Linked DNA regions of Thermobifida alba. The protein of the gene in region 2 interacts with the protein of the main gene of each other region in a pairwise test. Links are inferred from orthologs where the notes say so. Each region holds a gene or a part of one and is shown on either strand. Other genes may lie near its edges.

The links.
Region 1: the proteins of rsfS (region 2) and FOF52_RS04630 interact in binary tests that used the Escherichia coli proteins (3 or more experiments, as listed by UniProt). The link is inferred for Thermobifida alba from one-to-one orthologs.

The regions. Positions count from the first base shown.
Region 1 is NZ_CP051627.1:1,004,435-1,011,006, reverse strand. The notes cover bases 2,652-5,542. They hold FOF52_RS04630 (ATP-binding protein), read right to left. Parts: upstream 4,698-5,542; coding sequence 3,606-4,697; downstream 2,652-3,605. Other genes in these bases: FOF52_RS04625 (DUF5691 domain-containing protein), read right to left, coding at 4,700-5,542; FOF52_RS04635 (DUF5682 family protein), read right to left, coding at 2,652-3,606. Outside these bases: FOF52_RS04645 (spermidine synthase), read left to right, coding at 1-85; FOF52_RS04640 (VWA domain-containing protein), read right to left, coding at 155-1,369; more of FOF52_RS04635, read right to left, coding at 1,387-2,651; more of FOF52_RS04625, read right to left, coding at 5,543-6,178; FOF52_RS04620 (SWIM zinc finger family protein), read right to left, coding at 6,262-6,572.
Region 2 is NZ_CP051627.1:2,461,875-2,468,389, forward strand. The notes cover bases 2,530-5,363. They hold rsfS (ribosome silencing factor), read right to left. Parts: upstream 4,232-5,363; coding sequence 3,827-4,231; downstream 2,530-3,826. Other genes in these bases: FOF52_RS10925 (histidine phosphatase family protein), read right to left, coding at 3,155-3,781; nadD (nicotinate-nucleotide adenylyltransferase), read right to left, coding at 4,270-4,908; FOF52_RS10940 (M48 family metallopeptidase), read left to right, coding at 5,062-5,363. Also shown: FOF52_RS10905 (ATP-dependent DNA helicase), read right to left, coding at 1-59; FOF52_RS10910 (pectate lyase family protein), read right to left, coding at 313-1,857; more of FOF52_RS10940, read left to right, coding at 5,364-6,105. UniProt on the Escherichia coli protein: Functions as a ribosomal silencing factor. Interacts with ribosomal protein uL14 (rplN), blocking formation of intersubunit bridge B8.

The DNA.
Region 1 (6,572 bases), 1.5 Mb from region 2 along the record:
GGCGCACACCGTCGCCTTCCCCAACCCCCTGCAGGGGCGCGAGGCCGCCAACACGGTCTACCTGGCGCGGCACGGGTCCGGGTGAGGCGTCGGCGGTTCCCGCCGCACGCCCCACCCGCGGCCCCGCGCGCAGGCGCTGCGCGGCCCCGTCCGGCTACGCGGAGTCCGCGTGCTGCTCCACCCAGGCCGTGAGCGGCCGCCCCTGGATGGCCGCGGCCATCAGCTCCGGGAACTGGTCGGGGGTGCAGGCGAACGCGGGCACCCCCAGCGCGGCCAGGGCCGCGGCGTTGTCGCGGTCGTAGGCGGGCGCGCCGTCGTCGGAGAGCGCCAGCAGCACCACCACCTGCACCCCGGCCGCGGTCATCTCCGCGACCCGGCGCACCATCTCGTCGCGGATGCCGCCCTCGTACAGGTCGCTGATGAGCACGAACACCGAGTCGGCGGGCCGGGTGATGAGGCTCTGGCCGTAGGCGATGGCCCGGTTGATGTCGGTGCCGCCGCCGAGCTGGGTGCCGAACAGCACCTCCACGGGGTCGCTCAGGTGCTCGGTGAGGTCGACCACGGCGGTGTCGAACACCACCAGGGAGGTGCGCAGGGTCCGCATCGACCCCAGCACCGCGCCGAACACGCTGGCGTAGACCACGGAGGAGGCCATCGACCCGCTCTGGTCGACGGCGAGGACGACGTCGCGCTGCACGCCCCTGCTGCGCCGCCCGTAGCCGACGAGGGTCTGCGGTACGACGGTGCGGTGGTCGGGCAGGTAGTGCTGGAGGTTGCGGCGGATGGTGCGGTCCCAGTCGATGTCGGAGACGCGGCGGGGGCGGGTGGTGCGCGCCGAGCGGTCCAGCGCGCCCTGCACCGTGGAGCGGGTGTGCTGGGCCAGTCTGCGTTCCAGGTCCTCCACGACCCGGCGGACCACGGCGCGCGCCGTCTCGCGGGCGGTGTCGGGCATGACGTCCTTGAGGGACAGCAGGGTGCCCACGAGGTGGACGTCGGGTTCGACGGCCTCCATCATCTCCGGTTCCAGCAGGAGCTGCCGCAGGTTGAGCCGGTGCAGGGCGTCCTGCTGCATGACCCGGACCACGCTGGCGGGGAAGTAGTCGCGGATGTCGCCGAGCCAGCGCGCCACCCTCGGCGCGGAGGCGCCGAGGGTGGCGCCGCGCCGCCCGCCGAGGTCCTCCACGCCTTCGTCGGAGCGGTTGTACAGGGCGGCGAGCGCGGCGTCCATGCGGGCGTCGTCGCCGGTGAGGACGGTGCCCGGGCCGCCGCCGAGCGACGCGGCGCAGGCGTCCTCGGCCTTGTTGCCCAGCACCAGCCGCCAGCGGCGCACCCGTTCGGCGGACGCCGCGGGGTCGAAGTCGTCGTGCATCGTTGCCTTCCGTGCTCTCAGGTGTGGGCGGGCAGGCCGAGGACCGCGGCGGCCGCGGCCACCGCGGCGGCGGCCCGTCCGGTGTCGACCGGCTGCTCGGCGGGGTCGCGGTCGACGCCGCCGCGGACCACCAGCTCGGCGATGGAGCGGCGTTCGGCCGCGGTGAAGCCGCCGAAGGTGCGGCGCAGCAGCGGCAGCACGTCGACGAAGGCGCGTCCGCTCAGCCCGGTCAGCCACTGGTCGATGAGGTCCAGCAGGGCGCTGTCGTGCACCAGCAGCAGCCCGCTGTCGGCCGCGAAGCCCTCGATCCAGGCGGCGGTGCGTTCGGGCGGGGTGCCGGGCGAGGCGACCTGGCTGAGGCGCAGGCGCAGGGTGTCGGCGTCCAGGCGGCCGCTGTCGCGCAGGAGGCGGTGTGCGCGTCCGCTGAGGCGGCCGGGGACGCCGCTGCGCGGCGCGAGGGCCTCCAGGGCGTCCAGCCATCCGGTTTCGGCGTCGCCGCCGAGCAGGACCGCCGCCGTGTGGGTGGCGTCGACGTCGGCGGCCACCGGGACCGCCGCCGCCTCGTCCAAGCCGGTGACCGCGACGGTGAGGCCCGCGCAGACGCGGCGCAGCATCTCCACGGCGACGCCGCGCAGCGCGTCGGCGTCGAAGCGGCGGACGCTGCCGTAGCGGACGGAGCGCGCCAGCGGCGGCAGCGCCCTCATCAGCCGTTGGATGTCGGCGTCCTCGGCGGCCCGCCGCGAGAGCTGCGCCACCGTGTCGGTGAGGGCGTCGGGCAGGTCGGCGAGCAGGCAGTCCTCGACGAGTGCGGTCAGCGCGGGCAGGTCGGCGTCGGCGGCGCGGTCCCGGACGCGGGCGGCGGTCGCGGCGGCGACGGTGGTGCCCCACCGGCTGGCCTCGATGACCGCGAGGTCGTACTCGGGTTCCCAGCGCAGGGCCCACGTCTCGCGGAACGTGCCGCGCGACCGCACGGTGTCGCGGCGCGGGGCGCCCCACGGCACGCCGAGCAGTCCCAGCCGGTGCAGCAGGACGCTGCGTTCCCGGTCCACGTCCTTGCGCAGGTCGAGGACGAGGTCCCGGTCCAGTGCCCCGGGTTTGAGGCGCAGCCGCTTCTGCTGGGCGGCGAGGTCGCGCTGGAGCGGGACGGTGGGCGTGTCCGGCGGGACCGCGCCGAGCCGCTCCCCCAGGGCCATCTCGTCGTGCACGAGGCGGGCGCGCAGTTCCGCTCCCTCGCACAGCACCGCGGAGGTGGCCTCGGCGGTCTCCTCCAGTCCGGCCAGTGGGCGGCCGCGCAGCGCCGCCAGGGTCTCGCACAGCCGTACCGCCTCGATGACGTGGGAGGAGGAGACCGCGTGGCCGCGGTCCCGCAGTCGGCGTGCGGTCTCGGTGAGCCACCGTTCCACGGGCCGGTCGGGCGTGGTGAACAGGTGGTGGTACCAGCCGGGGGAGCGTACTCCGGCGCGGTAGCCGCTGGCGGCGGCGAGCCGTCCGTGGGTCCACGGGATCCAGGTGGTGGCGACCCTGGTCTTGGGCAGGCCGCGCAGCAGGCGGGCGTCGGCGGTGGCGGCGGGCAGTTCCAGCAGGGCGGGCACGTGCCAGGCGCCGCAGACCACGGCGATCCGTTCGTGCCCGGCGCGCAGGGCGGCGCGCAGCACCTGGCGCATGTGCGCCTCGCGGCGGGCCTCGTGCTCGGTCTCGGGTTCGGGGGCGAGTTCGGCGCGGACCGCGGCCATGGCCTCGGCGATGGCGGGGAACGGGGAGGGGCCGCCGTCGCGGCGCTGCTCCACCACGTCGTCCCACCAGCGTTCGGGGTCGTCGTAGCCGGCGGCCTCGGCGAGGACGCCGAGCGGGTCGACGCGCACGCGCGGCGCCTCCCCCTCTCCGGTCTCCTCCTCTTCTTCGGTGCGCGCGGCCAGGGTGTGGGCGGCGGGCAGGTCGCAGAAGCGCACCTCGGCGCCGTGCTCGGCGGCGTAGCGCAGCGCCTGCCACTCCGGGGAGAAGACCGCGAACGGCCAGAACGCGGCGCGGGACGGTTCGGAGCGGTCGTAGGCGAGCAGCGCCACCGGCGGTTCCAGGCCGCCGACGTGCCCGACGAGCGCGTCGGCTTCGGGGGGGCCTTCGATGAGGACCGCGTCGGGGCGCAGCCGCTCCAGTTCGGCCCGGACCGCGCGCGCCGACCCGGGGCCGTGGTGGCGGACGCCCAGGACGTGGACGCGGTCGGTGTCGAGTGCGGGCATCAGTGGCTCGCCTCCCGGCAGGCGGCGTAGAAGTCGTCCCAGTCCTCGCGTTCGCGGACCACGGTCTCCAGGTACTCGCGCCACACCACGCCGTCGGAGACGGGGTCCTGCACGACCGCGCCGCTGATGCCGGCGGCGACGTCGGTGGGGCGCAGCACGCCGTCGCCGAAGTGCGCGGCCAGGGCGATGCCGTTGGTGATGACGGAGATGGCCTCGGCGGTGCTGAGGGTGCCGCTGGGGGACTTGACCTTGGTGCGGCCGTCCTCGGTGATGCCGTTGCGCAGTTCCCGGAAGACGGTGACGACGCGGCGGATCTCGGTGAGGGAGGCGGGCACCTCGGGCAGGTCGAGGTTGCGGCCCAGCTGGGCGACGCGGCGGGTGACGATCTCGACCTCGTCGTCGGCGGTCTGCGGGACCGGCAGCACGACGGTGTTGAAGCGGCGGCGCAGCGCGCTGGACAGGTCGTTGACGCCGCGGTCGCGGTCGTTGGCGGTGGCGATGATGTTGAAGCCGCGCTGGGCCTGCACCTCGATGCCGAGTTCGGGCACCGGCAGGGTCTTCTCCGACAGGATGGTGATCAGCGCGTCCTGCACGTCGGAGGGGATGCGGGTGAGTTCCTCGACGCGGGCCAGGCGGCCCTCGGCCATGGCGGTCATGACGGGGCTGGGCACCAGGGCCTTCTCGGAGGGGCCCTCGGCGAGCAGGCGGGCGTAGTTCCAGCCGTAGCGCACCGCTTCCTCGGCGGTGCCCGCGGTGCCCTGGACCAGCAGGGTGGAGTCGCCGGAGATGGCGGCGGCGAGGTGTTCGGACAGCCAGGTCTTGGCGGTGCCGGGCACGCCGAGCAGCAGCAGGGCGCGGTCGGTGGCCAGGGTGGCGACGGCGACCTCGACGATGCGGCGCGCGCCCACGTACTTGGGGGTGATCTCGGTGCCGTCGTCGAGGGTGGCGCCGAGGACGTACTGGGTGACGGCCCACGGCGACAGCTTCCAGCCGGGCGGGCGGGGGCGGTCGTCGGCCTTGGCGAGGGCGGCGAGTTCCTCGGCGTAGGCCTGTTCGGCGTGGGGGCGCAGCACGGCGGGGGTGGCGGTCATGGTCAGGTCAGCTCCTTGCGCATGTCGTGACGGAATCTGAGGGTGTTGACGAGGTCGGTGAGGCGGCGGTTGCCAGCGCCTTCGGCGGCGAAGCGCTCGTACAGGCCGGGGTCGAGGTGCCGGGAGGCGTGCTCGCGCACCTGGTACAGGCGGTGGGGGTCCTGGTCCTCGGCGAGCAGCCGGTCGGCCATGCGTTCGCTCAGTTCCCTGTTCCACGGGAAGTCCAGTGCGTCGAGCAGGGCGCCGAAGCGGTGCGGGATGTGGAGCCGCCCGCTCTCCCAGCGCAGCGCCCAGGCGTGCTGCTCGTCGCGGGGCAGCAGGGCCAGCAGGCCGGCCATCCGGCACTCCGCCTCGGGGAGGTCGAACGCCGCCGGGGTCATGGAGTCCAGGAGCGCCCGTGCCCAGTCCAGGTCGCCGTGCAGTGCCGCCGCGTTGGCGAGGATGCTGCGGACCTCGGGGTCCGCGACGGCGTCCAGCACCTGTCGGGGGGTGTCGCCGAGGCGGCCGATCCAGGTGGCCGGGGGGATCTGGGACAGCAGGGGGCGCACCCGCGCCGCGGGGGTCTGCTGCTCGTCCTTCTCCTTCTTCTTCTTGGTCCCCGGGTCGAGCAGGGAGGTGAACTCGGCGTCGACGTCGCCGGGCTGGTCGACGACGATCCTGCGGGTGCCGCCCGAGTCGTCGACGCGCAGCAGGCGGGCCGTCTGCTCGGCCAGGCGGCGGCCGGTGTCGCTGCCGGGCAGCCGCATGAGCAGGACCGCGGCCAGGACGCGCACCCGGTGGGTGCGGTCGCGCAGCGCCGTGGCGAGCAGCGGTTCGTCCTCCTCCGACAGTCCGGTCTCCAGGGTCGCCAGGAGCGCGTGGCGCTGGTCGGCGCGTTCGTGCGTCCAGGTCTGGGCGAGCAGGTCGCGGGCCGCGGCGGGGTCGGTGCGGCGCAGCGCGGCGAGGTGGAGGCGGCGCAGCGCGGGGGTGCCGGTCTTCCAGGCCTCGGGGTCGAAGACGGTCTCCTCGGGGTCGGCGCTCTCCAGGAAGAAGAGCCAGGCCGGGTTGTGTTCGGCCAGCCAGCGGGCGCGGGCGCCGCCGAGGCGGGCCAGGACGGGACGGACCTGCGTGTTGCTGCGGGCCCGGTCGAGCAGCGCGGGCAGGACCTCCGGGGGGAGCCGGCGGCCGGTTGCGGCGGCGAGGTCCAGCCATTCGGGCAGGACCTCGGGGTGCCTTCCGGCGAGGATCGACTGCAGCCGGACCAGGGCCGGGCCGTCGATCAGGGGTGCGGTCTCGTCCGGGGCGGGCGGCGGCGGGGCGATCCGGCGGGGGCGCTGTCCCGCGCGGCGCCGCACGGCGGCCAGGGCGGCGCGGTCGAGCAGCGCGGTGGCGGGGTCGCCGCCGCTGGCCCCGGGCAGGCCGGGCGTGGGCGGCACGGCGCGCCGGGAGGTACCCACCAGGGCCGTCGACACGAGGTCGGGCCAGGGGTCGGGGTCGGTCACGTGGCTTCCTTTCGGGATGGCACGGGCACTGCGCACAGCGGGCGGGTGGGGGTCGGGGGCGGTGTCGCCGGGCGGGACGCGGGTCAGGCGACCGGAACGGCCCGTCCCCGGGCGTCCCACACGGTGAGCGGGCGCAGCCCGTCGGGGGTCCACTCGCCCGCTGCGGTGAGGCCCCGGCCGCCGCTGATGCTGAACAGCTTCCAGCCGGCGTCGTCGACGAGCAGCGGCAGGGCGTCGCCGGAGGGGTCGACGATCCACCAGCCGTCGTCGTGGGCGACGACGGCGTCGGCGAGCACCACCGGCCACACGTCGCGCCACGGGTCGTCGGCCAGGGCGCGGGAGACGTCGTCCAGCGCGTCGGCGACGGAGCCGCCGGGCGGGGCGCCGACGCGCT
Region 2 (6,515 bases):
CCGTCGAGCGCGCGCACGGCGGCGTCGAGGAGTGTTTCGACGTCGGGAAGATCAGACACGCACCGACAGTACCCCTCCTGCGGACCGCGCACCGCCGGTTGTCCACAGCGGACCCGGGCCCGCCGGTCGCCCGTCGGCGTCTCCCCGCCGCCGGCGGCGGGGGCTGCGCCCCTTCCCCGCGCCGCGTCCGTGCCGGGCGGGCGTCGGCCGCCACCGGGGAGCGCGCACGGGGGTGGCCCCGGCGGATCGGACCGCCGGGGCCACCCTGCCGGTCCCGGACTCGGCCGGGCCGGTTCCGCCGTCGTGCGGCGGTTAACCGTAGGTCTCGAACTCCGCGACGCGCGGTGTGCCGTTCGAGCTGGTGATCTCGAAGTTGATCTTGCGCAGCGTCGTCGGGGCGAAGGTGATGACGCCCGCTCCGCTGCCGGTGGCCAGGACAGCTCCGGTGTCGTTGTTGACGACCCGCCAGGAGCCGATGTTGCCCTCGGCCCCGGCCGCCTCGCGGATGTTGATCGCCGACACCGTGGTGGTGGAGCCCCACTTGACCGAGATGCGACCGGTCGAGCCGCTCGGCGACCAGTAGGTGCTCATGTTGCCGTCGATGACGTTGCCGTAGCTGGTCCCGCTGGCCTTGCTGGAGCCGTCGGCGCCGGCCCCGAGGCTGAGGTTGGGGCCGCCGGGGTTCGGGTCGCCCGGGCCCGGGTCGCCGGGACCGGGGTCACCGGGGCCGGGATCGCCCGGCCCCGGGTCCTGCGACCGGCAGTTGCCGTCCGAGACCCGGTTGCCCTTGTTGGCGCCCGCGGTCTGCGCCACGACCTGCGGCACGCAGCCGGCGTCGTCCATCCGGTAGGAGTACGGGATGCTCACCGACGTGGTGGACTGCGGGTTGGGGCCGGCGGGGTAGTTCTCGTTGCCCTGGCTGGACCAGGTCACGTTGTCGAAGATGTTGCCCCGGACCTCCCAGTAGCCCCTCTCGTTGGTGTAGAAGGTGCCCAGGACGTCCTTGGAGTTCTTGAAGTAGTTGTTCTCCACCTTCGCGCGGGCCCCGGCACGGGAGTTGATGCCGGACTTGTTCAGCCCCACGTAGTGGTTGTTGTACATGTGCGCCACGCCGCCGCGCAGCAGGGGGGCACGCGAGTCGATGTTCTCGTACAGGTTGTGGTGGTACGTGATGTAGCTGTTGGAGCGGTCGCTCTCGCTGGACCCGACCAGGCCGCCGCGGCCGGAGTTGCGCAGGATGCTGTAGGAGAGGGTGACGTACTGGGTGTTGTTCTTCAGGTCGAAGAGGCCGTCGTAGCCCTGCGACTCCCCGCCCGAGGCCTCCAGGGTGACGTGGTCCACCCAGACGTTGCGGACGTCCTTCTCCATCCCGATGGCGTCACCGCCGTTGGAGGTGGGAGAGCCGGACTTCTTGACGTTCCGGATGGTCACGTTCTGGATGATGATGTTCCTGGACTCCCGGATGTGGATGCCCAGCTGGTCGAACACGGCTCCGCGGCCGACGCCGACGATCGTGACGTTGCTGACCTTCTTGAGCTCGATCACGTCGTCGGCGGTGTCGCAACCGCTTCCCGACACCTTGGAGGTGTTGCCGTGGTTGATGGTTCCTTCGACCTCGATGATGATCGGGGTGCTGGTGCTGGGCCGTGCGCACAGGGCCTGGTGGATCTGGGTCCCGGTGGTGGCCCGCACCCGCTGTCCGCCCGCGCCGCCGGTGGTGCCACCGTTCTGGGCCGCGTAACCCGTGGCGCTGCCGGTCTGCGCCGACGCCGAGGCCATCGGCAGGGCCAGACCAGCGGTCACCAGGGCCGCAGTGGCCAGCGTCGACACGAGTCGACGCGCAATGGATCGTCCCACTGCTCACCTTCCGTAGTAGAGCGTAAGCACCGAGGTGCTTTCCTTGAGAATAGAGAAAGCGCTTTCCGTGTCAAGGGGGACGGGACGCCCGAGTGTGGGGAAACTCTCTGTTTCGGCTGTCCCTCACCGCTGTGTCCTGCGGGTTCCCCGACTCCCGAAAATTTCGGATTCGGGTGGCCTCCACCGCGCCGCCGGCCCGGAGCGCCCGTCGAGGGCGCGGCGGGCCGCACGGGGCGCCCTGTCGCGGCCGGGGCGGCACGGTGGGGGCGGGGAAGCCGTCACCGGTGGGCGCCTCCCGGCGTACGGGACCGGCCGCGGCGCGCCCGCCGCTCTGCGGGGCCCGGAGACAACGCGGCCCCCTCCGGCCGGAGAGGTCGGACCGGCTCCCGTGCACCGTCCGCGAGCCGGCCGGCGAACGCCCCGGAGGCCCCCGAAAAGCAACAGGCCCGCGAGGGGGACGGACGGAGTCCGTCGACCTCGCGGGCCTCGACGTGGAGCTATGGGGATTCGAACCCCAGACCTCTTCCATGCCATGGAAGCGCGCTACCAACTGCGCCATAGCCCCTTGCGGCAGGAACAACTCTACCGGATCTTGGGGGGTGCTCCGTCCATCCCGTGCCGCGCGCGGCGGGCAGCCCGTGTCCCCGCCCCCGCTCGCCCGCCGGGACCAGCGGCTCCGGCGGGTGAGCGGCGCCGGCCCCCTCCCGCCGCCCCGGCCCCGCTCCCCGGTCGCCCCGGGTCCGTCCCGGGCGCCCCTCGCCCAGGAGCGGCCCCGGGAGACGGCGCCGAGGGGGCCGTGGGCACCGTGGACCGCGCCACCGCACCGCGACGGGCACCGGTCCGACCTCTCGGGCGGTCCCTGCCCGCCGCCCTCCGCCCGCGACGGCGACCCCACCGGGAAACTCGCACGGAATGCGCTTACCAGCACGGGCGACGGGGCGGCCGCGTGGCGGCTGGGAAGCGGGGGTCGCTGCCGGCGCTTCGGAGGGCCGCGACGACGGTGGGCCCGCGTGCGGGCCGCGCTCTTCGGCTCTCTTCCGTCGGGGACGGGGCTCTCGCCGTCGCGTGGCCCGGCCGCGGTTTCCGTCCGGCTCCGAGAAACACGACCGCCCCGCCGGGAGGCGGGGCGGCTTCTGTTCGTGTCGAACGCTGTGGAGCTATGGGGATTCGAACCCCAGACCTCTTCCATGCCATGGAAGCGCGCTACCAACTGCGCCATAGCCCCTTGCGGAGTCTGCGGGCCGCTGCCCGCCGACTCCCAGAACGATAGCGGAATTCTCCGCGTTAGTCGAAACGGTTAACGGTCGTCGCCCAGCACCTTGTCCTCGGGCAGGGTGCCCGCGTTGTGCTCCAGCAGGCGCCAGCCGCCGAGGCGGCGGGGGCCGAGCACGGACCAGGAGCAGTTGCTCAGCGACCCCAGAGCCTCCAGCTGGTCCGGAGGCAGGCCGAGCATGGTGTGGATCCCCGCGCGCAGGGCCGCGCCGTGGCTGGCGACGACGAGCGTGCCGCCCTCGGGCACCTTCTCCAGGCCGCGCTCGATGGCCTCGGCCACCCGTGCCCCGACGGTGGGCATGTCCTCCCCGCCGGGGATGTCCATGGTCGGCAGCTGCTCGGGCCAGCCCGCGGCGATCTCGGCACGGGACAGCCCCTCCCACGGGCCGCCGAAGCGTTCGCGCAGCGCGGGGTCGTGGGTCACGGTCAGTCCCGTGATCCGCGCCAGGGCGTGCGCGGTGTCGGAGGCCCGCCGCAGGTCGGAGGCGATGATCGCGTCGGGGCGCAGCAGGGCGAGCAGTTGGGCGGCCCGTTCGGCCTGGGCGATGCCCGTCTTGTTCAGGGGGATGTCGAGCTGCCCCTGGAAACGGTTCTCGACGTTCCAGTCGGTCTGTCCGTGGCGCCAGCAGATCACACGGCGTGTCTCGGCCACAGGCTCACTCCTGTCCGAAAAAGAGGCTGCGGATGGTGCGGCGGCTCAACGGCTGTCCGGGCCGTCCACGACACGGTCGGCTCCCCGGGCCCCCTCCGGCAGGGCGATCTCCGGGCAGTCCTTCCACAGCCGCTCCAGGCCGTAGTAGCCGCGCTCCTCCTCGTGCTGGACGTGCACGACGAGGTCGATGTAGTCCAGCAGCACCCAGCGGCCGTCGCGCTCGCCCTCGCGGCGCACAGGCTTGGCGCCCGCCTGGCGCAGCAGGCGTTCCTCGACCTCGTCGACGATGGCCCTGACCTGGCGGTCGTTGGGTGCGGAGCACAGCATGAAGGCGTCGGTGATGACGAGCTGGTCGCTGACGTCGTAGGCGACGATGTCCTGGGCGAGTTTGTCGGCTGCTGCGGCGGCGGCGATGCCGACGAGTTCAACGGTCCGGTCCGTGGCGGTCACAGGTGCTAGCTGCCTCTCATGGGCCGCTACCCCGCCTCCTAGTCATCGAGGTAGAGCCCGGTCTTGTTGATGTAGCGGACGATGCCGTCGGGCACCAGGTACCAGATGGGCTCGCCCTTGCGGACCCGCTCCCGACACTCGGTCGAGGAGATGGCCAGGGCGGGGATCTCCACCAGGGAGACCTTGCCCTCGGGCAGGCCGGAGTCGGTGAGCCGGTGCCCCGGTCGGTTACAGCCTACGAAATGCGCGAGTTCAAAGAGTTCATCCGCGTTGTGCCAGCTCAGAATAGCGCCCAGCGCGTCCGCCCCGGTGATGAAGAACAGTTCCACGTCAGGGCCGTACTGCTGGCGCATCTGCCGCAGGGTGTCGATGGTGTAGGTCGGGCCCTCCCGGTCGATCTCGATCCGGCTCACCCGGAACTGGGGGTTCTCCGCGGTGGCGATCACCGTCATCAGGTAGCGGTGCTCGGCCGGGGTGACCCGGCTCCCCCTGCGCTGCTTCTGCCAGGGGTGTCCCGCGGGGACGAAGATCACCTCGTCGAGGTCGAACAGGTGGGCCACCTCGCTGCCGGCCACCAGGTGTCCGTGGTGGATGGGGTCGAAGGTGCCGCCCATGATGCCGATGCGGCGCGGAGGTCTCTTCCCCCGCGTGGTCGTCTTCTCCTCGGGCACGGTCAACGCTCTCGTCTCGTCCCCGGTGGTCGGGGCTGGTCCTCCGGTTCCGAGGGTAGTCCGCCCCGTTCCGGCCGCTTCGCGCGGCCCCGCCGAAGAGGCGCCGCCGTGCCCGCGCAAGGCATGGAATTACGGAATGGTCACGCATAGCATGCAGACATGCCGACTACTCCTGACCGCGCCCGTATCCGACTCCGCGACATCTCCTCCCGCGCCTACGAGCATCCGGCGGATCGCGGCGCACTGGTCGCCCTGCGGTCGCTGCGCGGCTTCGACGACCTCTTCAAACGTCTGTCCGGCCTGTTCAACGAGCGGGCGCTGCGGCTGATGTTCCTCGCCAGCGCCGTGCGGGTGGACGAACGCCAGTTCCCCGACGTCCACGACTACGTGCGCGACGCCGCCTACATCCTGGACCTCGACCGGGTCCCCGAGCTGTACATCCAGATGAACCCGCAGCCCAACGCCATGGCGATCGGCAGCGACCGCCCCTTCATCGTCATGACCACCGGGCTGTTCGACCTGCTCGACGCCGAGGAGCAGCGGTTCGTCGTGGGCCACGAGGTGGGCCACATCCTGTCCGGGCACGCCGTGTACCGCACGATGCTGCTGGCGCTGGTCCGGCTGGCGGCGCGGGTCGCGTGGATCCCGCTGGGCTACGTCGGCCTGCGCGCGATCGTCGCGGCGCTGGAGGAGTGGTACCGCAAGTCGGAGCTGTCCTGCGACCGCGCCGGGCTGCTGGCCGCGCAGGACCCGGAGGCGGCCAAGCGGGCGCTGATGAAGATGGCCGGGGGGTCGCGGCTGGCCGAGATGAACGTCGACGCGTTCCTGGAGCAGGCCCGGGAGTACGACGCGGCCGAGGACGTGCGCGACGGCTTCCTGAAGCTGCTGATCACCCAGGGGCACACCCACCCGTTCGCGGTGGTCCGGCTCGCCGAACTGGACCGCTGGATCAAGGACGGCGACTACCGGCGCATCCTCGACGGGGACTACCCGCGCCGCGACACCGACGCCGACGCCCGGATCGGCGAGGAGGCCCGCAGCGCCGCCCAGTCCTACCGGGAGGCCTGGGAGCGCACCGCCGACCCGCTGGTGGGGACGCTGCGCGACGTCGTGGGCGGTGCGGCGGCCACCGGGGGCAAGATCTTCGACACGGTGGCGGACCGGTGGAAGAACGGTCCGGCGGGACGCCGCGGCTCCGCCTGATCCCCCGCTGGTCCCGGCGCGGCCGCGAGCCGGCCGGACGGCGGGCCCACAGAATCCGAAGCCGGGAAGTGCGCCGCACACCCGGCTTTTCCGTTTTCAGAAGAATAGGAAATTTAAAATCCAGGTAAGAAAACCGGAATGCCAGCGCACCCCCGATAGGCCGTGACAGAATTCACACAGCGAAACGCCCAGGGCCGCGTCCGGTTCCCCCTCCCGCAGCCCCGGTCCCCCACCCTCCGTTCCGTTCGGCATATGCCCAGGTGAGAACGGACTCTCCAGGTCCGGCTCCCCCCACTCCGCCCCGGCCCGGCGCTCCGCTCCGCCACGACCCGTTTCTGCGGAATAGAGAAAGGATGCACGATTCCGTCAACCAATGACGGTTGACACGAGTGATGTAAGTGTGTGGAGAC